4 regions of the Paenibacillus sp. S-12 genome follow, and region 1 is predicted to be linked to each of the others. Evidence: predicted binding sites of a transcription regulator. Region 1 holds the regulator's gene; each other region holds the start of a gene.
What was found. Region 1 encodes Rex, which represses fermentation and respiration genes when NADH is low (regulators of the CRP and FNR family bind a similar motif). Its sites were predicted from a motif close to TTGTGAAATATTTCACAA; they were not measured.
Positions count from the first base shown of each region.

Region 2: NO352_RS20825 (cytochrome ubiquinol oxidase subunit I) is a predicted target of Rex. The motif match lies at 1,719-1,736, and genes of this name have one in related genera.
Region 3: adhE (bifunctional acetaldehyde-CoA/alcohol dehydrogenase) is a predicted target of Rex. The motif match lies at 1,460-1,477, and genes of this name have one in related genera.
Region 4: pflB (formate C-acetyltransferase) is a predicted target of Rex. The motif match lies at 2,258-2,275, and genes of this name have one in related genera.

Region 1 is NZ_JASIUF010000012.1:302,894-306,112, forward strand. Features, by position in the region: gene NO352_RS12420 (amidohydrolase) at 1-1,114, opposite strand, end outside; gene NO352_RS12425 (redox-sensing transcriptional repressor Rex) at 1,111-1,758, opposite strand; gene dinG (ATP-dependent DNA helicase DinG) at 1,775-3,219, opposite strand, start outside.
Region 2 is NZ_JASIUF010000022.1:189,746-192,964, forward strand. Features, by position in the region: gene cydB (cytochrome d ubiquinol oxidase subunit II) at 1-144, opposite strand, end outside; gene NO352_RS20825 (cytochrome ubiquinol oxidase subunit I) at 131-1,534, opposite strand; gene NO352_RS20830 (ABC transporter permease) at 1,906-2,598, opposite strand; gene NO352_RS20835 (ABC transporter ATP-binding protein) at 2,591-3,219, opposite strand, start outside.
Region 3 is NZ_JASIUF010000013.1:176,315-179,533, forward strand. Features, by position in the region: gene adhE (bifunctional acetaldehyde-CoA/alcohol dehydrogenase) at 1-1,343, opposite strand, end outside; gene NO352_RS13375 (Crp/Fnr family transcriptional regulator) at 1,748-2,467, shown strand; gene NO352_RS13380 (alpha-L-fucosidase) at 2,562-3,219, opposite strand, start outside.
Region 4 is NZ_JASIUF010000013.1:172,636-175,854, forward strand. Features, by position in the region: gene pflB (formate C-acetyltransferase) at 1-1,981, opposite strand, end outside; gene adhE (bifunctional acetaldehyde-CoA/alcohol dehydrogenase) at 2,407-3,219, opposite strand, start outside.

The DNA.
Region 1 (3,219 bases):
CTGCAACAAAGTCAGCCTTCATTCCCACTTCAAGCGCGCCAATATCGTCAACACGAATTGTCTTCGCACCATAGATTGTTCCCATGCGCAGTGCCTCTGCTGCAGGAATAGCAGTCGGATCACCGGACACGCCTTTATGGATCAGGGCGGCGAGTCGAATTTCTTCAAACATATCAAGGTTATTGTTGCTTGCCGGTCCGTCGGTACCAAGTGATACTACAACACCTGCACGAAGCAGCTCAGTTACGCGAGCAACGCCGCTCGCCAGCTTCAAGTTGCTGCCTGGATTGTGAGACACCGCCACATTATATTTCGCAAGCGTTTCTATTTCCTCATCTGTCAGATGAACACCATGAGCGACGAAGGAAGGACGTGAGAAGAAGCCAAGCTTCTCGAGATGCGCTACCGGACGCATTCCATAATCCTTCACATTTTGCTCTACTTCAGCTTTCGTTTCTGACATATGAGTATGAAGCGGCAAATCTAAATCATGCGCAGCCTGAACAAAGCTCTCGATAAAGGATGGCGGGCAAGTATACGGCGCATGTGGCGCCAACAGTGTACGAATGCGGCCATTTGCCTTCCCGTTCCAATCCTTCGCGAACTGGATCGCTTCATTCAACTTCTCCCGCTGTACATCCTCCGGACACAAGCCAATCGCTCCGCGCATGAGTGATGCACGGATTCCAGATTGCTCACTTACCTTTGCCACTTCATCCATGTAATCATACATATCAACAAATGTTGTCGTACCGCCCTTCAACATTTCAACAACCGACAACGCCGTTCCCCAGTACACATCCGTAGCCGTAAACTTACCTTCCATCGGCCACATTTTCTCCTGCAGCCACGTTTGAAGCGCAAGGTCATCACCATATCCGCGCAGCAAAGACATCGCAGCATGTCCATGTGTATTCACAAGTCCTGGAATAAAGAACAATCCCTTGCCATCAATGATTTCTGCACCTTCAGATGTGTATTGCTCAGGCAAATCAGCTCCCAGATGAACGATGCGATCATTTTCCACGACCATGAATCCATGGAAGGAGGATTGTTTCGCAGTTGGAGACAAGTCGGCAAATATGCCGTTTTTAATAATGATTCGATGTGTCATTCGGCAGGTACTTCCTTTCCATTATCAGATAAATAATACGCCAAACTGAACAAGTCCGTCGTGAAGTCGGCTGTATGAACCCGAATATTCGGCGGCACTCTCAAGATGACAGGCGCGAAATTCAAAATGGCTTCTACCCCGGCCTCTACAAATTGATCCGCAACATGCTGTGCTTCCGTAGCCGGCACCGTAATGATTCCGATGCGAATTTGCTTTTCACGAACCGTAGGAATGAGATCAGACATGGGCTGAACTTTCAAATTGTTAATCTCAGTGTTAATTTTGGACTCCTGAGCATCGAACACAGCAACAATTTTCATATTATCTTTCAAGTATACGGTGTAGTTGCAAAGGGCGTGCCCTAATTTACCTGCGCCGACAAGTCCAACAGGTATTACCTGATCGAGTTTTAAAATATGCCGAATTTGTTGAATAAGATACGATACATCATACCCGATACCCTTGCGGCCGAAGTCGCCGAAGTATGCCAAGTCCTTTCGAATTTGGGCAGGATTCAAGTTCAGCTTCTGTCCCAAATCTTGAGATGAAACTGTGAGCACTTCACGCTGCTTCAATTCTAATAGGTGACGTAAATATACGGGTAAGCGCCGAACGACAGCTTCTGATATTTTTAGTGCTTTCATCCTAAAAAAGCTCCTCTCATCGCTCTCCAATACCTCTTTGATTATGGTCTAGCCACGTATCTATACGTGGTACAAGTTGTTCTGTTGCCATATGCTCCATTTTTGGACCAGGCAGCGAGTAAAGAAAGTGTTTGCCATAGCTTGTCTCAATAACCCGGGTGTCATAAATGATTACAATCCCTTTGTCCTGCGTTGTGCGCACGAGACGACCGAATCCCTGCTTGAACCGGATAACAGCCTGCGGTACAGAATATTTGCGGAACGGATTTTGATTCATCCGCTTCAAGCGATCGCATTTTGCTTCCACTAACGGGTGATTCGGCGGCTGGAAAGGAAGTCGTACAATCGCCAGACAGGTCAGCGCATCTCCCGGAATATCTACTCCTTCCCAAAAGCTGCTTGTCCCAAGAAGCACCGAGTTCGGCTGTTCTCGGAACCTTCGTGTCAGCTTGCTTCGATTGCCGCTGTCAATTCCTTGTCCCAGCACTTGAATGCCATGGAGGCTTAGCGCTTCCTTTAGCGGCTCATATACATCCCGCAGCATGCGATACGATGTGAATAATACAAGCATTCGTCCCTCTGTCACCTTAGCTACATCGGCCAGTGACTGCATCAGCGTCATATTAAACTTAGCGTCTGACGCCCCCTTTACGCTCGGAAAGTCACGCGGAATGACTACAAGCGCTTGTTCACGGTAGTTAAATGGTGACGGAAGGATGACAGTGTTCAAGCGCCCATCCCGTTCTGCATCCTTCAAGCCCAATTGTTCGGCCACGAACTGGAACGATTTATCGACAGACAATGTTGCTGATGTCAGAATGACACTCTTCTTCGGCTCAAAGAAATAACGCTTCAGTGCCTCACTCACATCAACAGGGACGGCATACATTTGCATCGATTTATGCTTATATTGGAGATTTCCTTCCATCCAATATACCGTATCCGCATCCTTGCCCTGCATAAACTCCCGGAATTCATCACGAAGTTGCCCAATGTCCTTGAACAGACCTGTCACGTCTGCCGTAACGCCTTGAACCTCGTCATCATCGTAATCCTTCCATTCGTTAACGAGCTTCTCCCCCGAACGGACAATGTCGCTTAAGCGGGTATGAATATCGCCTTCCAGTTCCGCAATAGAGCTCCAGGCTTCAGGACGATTACCTGACGGCAGCCTAAGCACAGCTTGGCCGCCCTCCGCTTGACCGGCTTCATTCATGGAAGGCAGCATCTGATAAAGTTGCTCATGCAAGCGATCCCACTGATCCTTGACATCGACGAGCTGTGTCAGCATCTTATCAATTCCTTCTGCCCAGACAAGCGCCTTTTCATTGCCTGACAAGCGAAGGCGCTGCTGCAGCAGCACAAGCGCCCCGTTTTTACTATCCTTGAACAACTGGGTCAACGGATGAATGAGTGAAAAATATTGCAAGTGAATGCCTAGGTGTTTGCCGGCCGTCTCTT
Region 2 (3,219 bases), on a different contig from region 1:
ATTAATTAAGACGCGACGCTCTCCATCCGTACGAGCCAAGAACTTCGTTGACATGCCGACACCGAAGTCAAAGCCCTCCAGGAAGAAGAATCCGACAAACAACACTCCAACTAGTAGAAACCATAATTCATTAAGCGATAGCATGTTGTCCCTCCTGATCAAACGGATCATTCGAATGCTCGTCCTTCATGACTTCATTCGGACCCTTTTTGATTACACGAACGAACAAATAGACAAGCACGATAGCAAGCACAGTATAAATTGTCGAGAACGCGATGAGAGAGAATAGCACCTGACCGCCCGACACACTCGGCGAAATACTGTCTTCTGTACGCATGAGACCGAATACTGTCCATGGCTGGCGACCAATTTCTGTCATAATCCAGCCTGCTGTATTCGCAATGAACGGCAACGAAATTGCATAGAGCATGAAGCGCATAAACCACTTATTTGGATTGTCCAGCTTCTTGCGCGCTGCCAAGTACCATCCATACATGCCAAGCAGAATCATCAATGTTCCGGCAAGAACCATGATGCGGAAACTCCAGAATGTTGTCTTCACTGGTGGAATGTAATTGCCTGGGCCATACGACTGTTCATATTCCGCTTGCAATTCCTTCATCCCGCGGACTTCACCGGAGAATTTACTATAAGATAGAAAGCTAAGCAAGTATGGAACTTTGAATTCCATGCTGTTCTCTTGCTTATCTGTATTGATTGCTGCAAATACCGTCCATGGAGCAGGGTCGTCACTTGTTTCCCACAAGCCTTCGCTCGCCGCCATCTTCATTGGTTGGGTATGCATCAAATATTGTGCCTGCTGGTGACCGAAGACCGCAACCAAAATGGATGAGATCGTAGCCACGATAACACCAATCTTGAACGATTTTTTGAAGAAAGGAACGTCCTGCTTCTTCAGCAGTTTATAAGCACTCACCCCTGTAATCAGGAATGCGCCTGTCGCGAATGCACCGAATACGGTATGTGGGAATTCCACAAGCAACTGCCCGTTCGTCAGAAGCGCGAAGAAATCGTTCATTTCTGCACGGCCGTTGTTAATCGCGTAACCGACCGGACGCTGCATGAAAGAGTTCGCCGCCAAAATCCACAAGGCAGACAGCGTTGTACCGATGGCAACTAACCAGATGCACAAGCAGTGCACCTTTTTCGATAAACGATCCCACCCAAATATCCATAAGCCGATGAACGTTGACTCCATAAAGAATGCCAGTAATGCTTCAATTGCAAGCGGAGCACCGAACACGTCCCCGACGAAGCGAGAATAGTTCGACCAGTTCATCCCGAACTGGAATTCCTGAATAATACCTGTTACGACACCAACTCCAAAGTTAATGAGGAACAGCTTCCCCCAGAACTTCGTCATCTTCTTGTATTCTTCATTTCCCTTTACAACATACATCGTCTCCATCATTGCGATCAGCAATGCGAGACCAATCGATACTGGTACGAAGAAGAAGTGAAAAATTGTCGTCGATGCAAACTGAATGCGCGATAATAAGATCGTATCCCACATATCGTTGTCCTTCCACCTTTCTATTTATACTCTCATTTCTATGTTGAATAGGCTGTAATGCCTCGTTGAACACGGGATCAATGATGTTCATTACATGTTCCAGTTGTATTCTGTCAGATGCGGGATCGCTGAAATGTGATATTAATCACAATTTTAAAGCAATAACTTGATCAAAATAAGAACATTGTGTCAAATTTCACAATTCTGTCGAAAAAAAGTGAAAAAAAGAAGAAAAAAGGCATTGAGCCTTCTTTCCTCTTTACAAGCAGCTTATAATGTGCTGCAGCTTTTTTCCATTTCGATTCTGAAATTTGTCACGGTTTATCACGTGTCACAACGCTGCCACATCATGGTTATGAGTGATTCTGGGCTTATTTGTATAGGTCGATCGTATCGATCTTGCAAATAGTCAAATAGGCTATCCCTACACCAATTACCGCAAATGCGAATGGTACCGCGAGAATGGACCACAGCGTCATCCCGCCATTATTCGAGCATAATATTGCTGCAATGAGGATAGAGCTCGTAATGGTCGCCACCGATGAATATTTGCGCATACCGAACCATAACGGAATGAGACTTAAGCAGCTTGCTGCTAAGGCACTAATGACACTGCTTGCCACATGATGCGTCAGAACGCCTATCGTCGCAGTACCTGCCACTGTATGTGCGTAGGAGTTGTACAAGAGGAATCCGCACATTAGGACAATATTCGACAGTATCATAGATATGAACGTGTATAGCACAACAATAATCAGCTTGGCTGTTATCATTCTTTTTCGCGGAATCGGGTACATGAACATGACCGTGATAGACTTGCTTTTAAATTCATCAATAACCATTCGGCTCAGCAGTGCGGAAGCTGTAATAATGAAGGCTATCTTTACAAACGTATCGATGAGATTGAATACGTCTGACACACCCTTGAACGCTTTATCACCAGCATCCGCCCCATAGATTCCTAGCATAATAAAGAGAAAAATACCAATCGTGATATAAATGGCCGTACGAATATAGGTGCCGAAGCGAAACTTCTGGAGTTCCAATCGAATGAGCTTATTCATGAAGCGCCCCCCCATTCAGTAACTTCATAAAATAATCCTCCAAGGAATGGTGCTTCTTATGCACGGACTCTACAGAGACGTCATTCATGACAAATGCCTTGGTGATATCCTGTTGAGAGACACCCCGTTGATAAATTCGAATCAATCGATTGTCGATGATACGGAAATTTGAAATATGCATGGTCTCTTCCAGCACGTAAGCTGCCTTATTCGCATGATCTGTCACAACTTCAATGAATTCGGATTGCTGGGCACGAACCCGCTCCATCGATACCTCCTCCAGCAGGACGCCATGGTTGATAACCCCAATCGTGTCGGCTATCAGCTCCATTTCCCCTAAAATATGACTGGATATCAAGATTGTGATGCCGAACTCATGCGACAGCTTCTTGAATAGGTCGCGAATTTCCTTAATGCCAATCGGATCCAACCCGTTGATAGGCTCGTCGAGAAGCAGCAGCTCCGGCTTTACCGTTATAGCCCGAGCAATGCCCAGACGCTGCTTCATTCCTAAAGAAAAATCTTTCACGGACTTGCGTTCAATACCGCGCAGCCCTACGAGATCCAGCGCTTCGCCAATCGCCTTCTTGTTATGATAGCCCATATATTCACAATGAAGCT
Region 3 (3,219 bases), on a different contig from region 1:
AGCAGATTGACAGCCGTTACGTTCGAAGAAGTCGAGTTGCGGCCATAAGATCCGCAGCCTAGCGTCAACGAAGGAATATTCGTGTTGTATAGGTCGCCGATTGCTCCATGGGTCGAAGGAGAGTTTACAAGAATACGACCTGTTTGCAGACGATCTGCGAATTTGCCGATTACCTCGTCATCATGCGAATGGATAACCGAGGAATGGCCCATTCCGCCAAACGCTACGATTTCAGCAGCGCGATCAATTCCATCTTGTGCGGTTTTCACCTTGTAGCAGGCAAGCACTGGGCTTAGCTTTTCAGCAGACAATGGGAACTTCGGCCCTACGCCATCCAGCTCAGCTACTAGAATCTTCGTCGTATCCGGCACTTGAATACCAGCCATCTCTGCAATCTTCTTCGCGGACTGACCTACGATGTTCGGATTCACTGCACAAGTGTCTGTCTTCATCGCCATTGCTTGAAGCTTGCCTGTCTCTTCCTTGCTCAAGAAGTAGCAGCCTTGGGCTGTCATCATTTTCTTCGTTTGTACGTAAATCGGCTCTTCAATAATGACTGACTGTTCAGAAGCACAGATCATACCATTATCGAACGTCTTGGAAAGAATCAAATCCGTTACGGCTTGATTCAAGTCTGCCGTCTTCTCGATGAAGCAAGGTACGTTGCCCGGGCCAACGCCAAGAGCAGGCTTGCCGCAGCTGTAAGCAGAGCGAACCATACCAGCACCGCCTGTCGCTAGGATAAGCGCCACATCAGGATGATTCATCAAGGCGTTAGTCGCTTCCATCGACGGATACTCGATCCATTGGATACAGTGCTCTGGCGCACCATATTTCACAGCTGCATCATGCAGGATGCGAGCTGCTTCCGCGCTGCATTTCTGAGCTGATGGATGAAAGCCGAAAATGATTGGATTGCGTGTCTTTATCGAAATGAGCGCCTTGAACATTGTCGTTGAGGTCGGATTCGTTACCGGTGTAATCCCCATGACAATTCCAACTGGTTCCGCAATTTTCATGTAAGAGCCGTACGGATTATCCTCAATGACGCCTACTGTTTTGTCATACTTGATATAATTGTGGATATATTCAGTTGCAAATATATTTTTCGTAATTTTATCCTCATACACACCGCGTCCCGTTTCCTCAACGGCCATCTTGGCCAGCAGCATGTGCTTATCCAAGCCAGCGAGTGCCATTTGCTGCACGACCTTGTCAATTTGCTCTTGGTTCATATCCATAAATGCTTCTTGCGCCTTCTTCGCGCGGTCAATCAATTGTTGAATGTGCTTCGTGACATCGTTTTTCTCTACAACTGGTTTCGTTTCCTGTTTTGTCGCCATTCTCTCCGCCTCCATTCATTGATTCCATGCCGATGAACCTAAGGAAAGGTCTTTTATTTGGTCTGTATACGGTTCTGTTACGGTCCTTATCTGAGGTTCGTAATGGATACAATTGCTTGTGAATCATTTCACACTCTCATTGTACCCACCTGGACGGGGTTTAGTATGTGATATTTTTCACATTATCTCACTAATCTGATCAATATTTTATTTTTCTTTGGTCCAGCGTGATATTAATCACTCAATTTAACCAAACTGTAACTAATTTTAATCGTAAATAAATTGACAACTGCTTGCGGAACATCCATGATAGTAATACGTATTCATATAGTGAAACTTGTCACATGGAATTCCTTGGGTCAAAATTACTAAAATTTGAAATATGTAAATTGGAGGGGAACAGGGTGACTAACATCATCGAACAATTTGGAGAGCCATGCAATACCTCTTGTTTCTCAGAACAGAATGTAGAACGATTAATAAGTATTGGTAAAGAACGTACCTATCCGGATAGTTCTCATTTGTTCTGGGAGGGAGACCTATCTGATAAGCTATTCCTTCTGAAAAGCGGCCGTGTAAAAATCACGAAATCCACAGATGAAGGAAAAGAGCTCATTCTGTACATGTATCAAGCTGGAGATTTGGTTGGCCAAGTTGACCCATTCCATAGCACGAAGCATACCTTCACCGCTGAAGTTATCGAAGAAGCTGAAGTATTACTAATCGAGCAAAAAGATATCGAAATACTCATCTGCCAGCACTGCGATTTCTCCATTGACTTTATGAAGTGGATGGGTATTCATCACCGCCTTACACAGACAAAGTTCCGGGACTTGATGATGTACGGCAAGCCTGGCGCGCTGTGCTCCACACTGATAAGATTATCGAACACGTATGGCGAGGAGCTAGAGGATGGCGGGATTCTTATCAACAAAAAAATCACACATACAGATTTATCGAACATGATCGGCGCGACACGCGAAAGTGTGAATCGTATGTTGAGCGATCTCCGCAAGCGCGATGTCATTGAATATGAGAATGGCATGATTGTTATTCGGGAATTGGAACATTTGCGGGAAGTATGTCATTGCGAAATGTGCCCGAATGAGATTTGCCGCATCTAAATCAAATTGCCCTCATGCACGTATATGACATGAGGGCAATCATTATGTTATGCATCTATATTTAGCACTGCAAATAATGTGCTCTCTATAGCGCTTAAAAGGCTGTCATCCGGAATACATGTGCGATCGGGGCATTGCCCCCAACTTCACTCGTTGGCAGCTTTACGTGCAAACCTGCTTCGTCTGAATGGAATGCTACGTTCTGATCTGTACCGACCAATTGGATGTTCGTCACCTTTTCTAGATAAGGAATAAATATGTGATCGGTAACTTCCGATTCCTCAGACGGATATAAGTACGTACAATATACTGTGTCTTCCTTACGAGTAAAGGCACAGCGCTGAGTAAAATAAGGAGCACAAATACGGGTTCCATAAACAGCTTCCCCATAGGTCTCCATCCATGCACCGAGTTCCTTAATCCGTACAATCGCCCCCTCTGGGATGCGGCCGTCAGGCTGCGGCCCCACATTAAGGGCTAGGTTCCCTCCCTTAGCAACCACCTCCATGAGAATGTGCACAAGCTGCCGAGTTGACTTATACTTGTCCTCATATCGGAATGAGAAGGATGTCCCCATCGTAATACAGCTTTCCCAAGGCACATTCATTGCCTCATTTGGAATTGTTTGTTCCGGAGTAATAATGTTCTCATACGGCCCGCCAACCGTGCGGTCGGCAGACAGCAGCCATGGCTGCTTCTCTCTCGCCCTCTCCACCACTTCTCCCAGACGAATATCCTGTGATACGCGGCTT
Region 4 (3,219 bases), on a different contig from region 1:
AGCTGTGCTCATATGGAAGCTTCGCTACCGAGCTAAGCGATGCGAGCGCGCCCTTCTTATCACGGCCGTGCATTGGGTTCGCGCCTGGAGCGAACGGTTCGCCAGCTTTGCGTCCGTCAGGAGTTGTACCTGTCTTCTTACCATATACAACGTTCGATGTAATCGTCAGAATCGATTGAGTCGGCATTGCATTGCGATAAGCTTTATGCTTGCGAATCATGTTCATGAACGATTCAACCAACTCAACAGCGATGCTGTCTACGCGATCATCGTTGTTGCCGTAGCAAGGATATTCGCCTTCGATTTTGAAGTCAACAGCGATGCCTTCTTCGTTGCGAATCGGTGTTACTTTGGCATATTTGATTGCACTCAAGGAATCGGCTGCTACCGACAAGCCGGCAATACCGCAAGCCATTGTGCGCAAGATTTCTTTATCGTGCAGCGCCATCTCAATGCGCTCATAGCAATATTTATCATGCATGAAGTGAATCACATTCAATGTGTTCATATACAGCTTCGCGAGCCATTCCATCATCTGCTTGAAGCGTTTCACAACCTCGTCGTAGTCCAATACGTCGCTAGTGATTGGAGGAAGCTCTGGTCCAACTTGCAAGCCAAGCTTCTCATCTTTACCGCCATTGATTGCGTACAGCAAGCATTTCGCCAAGTTGGCGCGAGCGCCGAAGAACTGCATTTGCTTACCGATGCGCATTGCGGACACACAACATGCGATACCGTAGTCGTCGCCATAGATTGGACGCATCAGGTCGTCATTTTCATATTGAATGGAGCTTGTTTCAATCGATACTTTCGCACAATATTTCTTGAACGCTTCAGGAAGCTTCGTCGACCAGAGAACAGTCAAGTTAGGCTCTGGAGCAGGTCCCAAGTTGTACAAGGAATGCAGGAAGCGGAAGCTGTTCTTCGTTACGCGAGTTGTACCGTCCGAAGCCATACCGCCGATCGATTCTGTTACCCAGGTTGGGTCACCACTGAACAGGTCGTTGTAAGCAGGTGTGCGCAAGAATTTAACGATACGCAGTTTCATAATGAAATGGTCAACCAATTCTTGAGCTTCTTGCTCTGTCAATGTACCTTCTTGAATGTCGCGTTCCACATACACATCGAGGAACGAGGATACACGACCGAGGGACATTGCAGCACCGTTCTGTTCTTTGATGGCTGCCAGGTAACCGAAGTATACCCATTGGAATGCCTCTTGTGCATTTACGGCTGGCTTGGAAATATCCATGCCGTGCATTGCGGCCATTTCCTTCAATTCAGCAAGTGCGCGAATTTGTTCCGAAATTTCTTCACGATCGCGGATAGTATGTTCATCCATTGCATCCAGCTCAAGATTTTTGAGGTCGTTTTTCTTTTGCTGAATCAAGAAATCTACACCGTACAGCGCTACGCGGCGGTAGTCGCCGATAATGCGGCCGCGGCCGTAAGCGTCTGGCAAGCCTGTAATAATACCCGCTTTGCGCGCCATGCGCATGTCGGAAGTATAAGCATCGAAAACACCTTGGTTATGTGTTTTGCGAATGTCTGTGAAAATTTTGATAACGTCTTCCGGCATTTCGAAGCCGTATGCTTTACAAGCATCGATCATCATCTTAATGCCGCCAAAAGGTTGAATCGAGCGGCGGAACGGAGCATCCGTTTGTACACCTACTACTTTTTCTTTTTCTTTATCTAAATATCCCGGCTTGTGCGATACGATCGTTGAAGGTGTATTCACATCAACATCCCATACACCGCCGCGTTCACGTTCTTCTTTGGAGAGCTGGCTCACGATATCCCACAGATCCTTCGTATTTTGCGTAGGACCTGCCAAGAATGCTTCATCGCCTAAGTAAGGCTTGATGTGTCCATCCAAGAAGTTTGGCACATCAACGTGAGTTTGCCATTTGCCTGCTTTGAATCCACGCCAAGGATTCATTTCATTTGTTCCTGTCATGTTCTTTTCCATCACCGACATCATAATCCCTCCATACATGTTTGTTTTTCTGTATGTGTTGTAATCGAATTGAAAGCGCACACCCAGCAAATGTTTTCGTTTTCCACTTCACATTGCTTGTGATCATTTTCACGAAAAAGGCTGCAAGGCGGTTATCTCATCTTTCGCATTCGTTCGATAGCTGCCTTTTCGTAATGCCGAGTGAGGCTGTGCAGCAAGTTTTATAAGGCGAATTCTGATTCTATTTCATCCTCTCCTTGCTACGTCTTCATTGTACCTCTTTTCACACTTTTAATTATGTGATATTTATCACAATATATGCTGGGCAAATGATTTTTTTCACAAATTATGATTCAAAATGTTGGAATCGTATTCCTACTCCCCATCTCATTGCTGCTTACAAAGCAAAAGCAGCGGAGAAAATCTCCCCGCTGCCTGCTTCTTGATTATTCAAAACGTCCGTAGAATGCGTTCCGATATACATCCGCCAGCTCTGTTACGAGCGGAAGCTTCGGATTTGCTGTTGTACACTGGTCTTCAAAAGCACGGTCTGCCAAATAATCAACACGGGATTCGAAGTCCTTCGCATCGAAGCCAAGTTCTTGGAACGACTCTGGAATTCCCAATTCGCGATTCAATCCACGAATGGCGTTAATCAAGCTGTTCACGCCCTCTTCGGTTGTCCGGCATGGTAGACCGAGGATGCGGGCAATTTCCGCGTAGCGCTCATCTGCCACAAAGTGATCGTATTTCGGGAACGATGCATACTTCGTTGGCTTCTTCGCATTGTAGCGAATGACATGCGGCATGAGAATCGCATTCGTACGGCCATGCGCAGTATGATATTGCGCACCCCACTTATGAGCCAAGCTGTGGTTGATGCCTAGGAATGCATTCGCGAACGCCATACCAGCAAGTGTGGATGCGTTATGCATTTTCTCGCGAGCCTTTGGACAAGCTTCATGATGAGATTTCACCAAGTTCTCGAACACCAGTTGAATGGCCTTAATTGCTAACCCATCAGTATAATCGCTTGCCATCACCGATACATAAGCTTCGATTGCGTGCGTCAGTACGTCCATACCCGTATCTGCAACTGCCGTCTTCGGCAGGCTATATACGAACTCTGGGTCGATAATCGCTACGTCTGGCGTTAGTTCATAATCGGCTAGTGGATATTTCGTGTTTCCTTTCTCCTTATCCGTAATAACCGCGAACGAAGTTACTTCCGAACCTGTACCCGAAGTCGTTGGAATTGC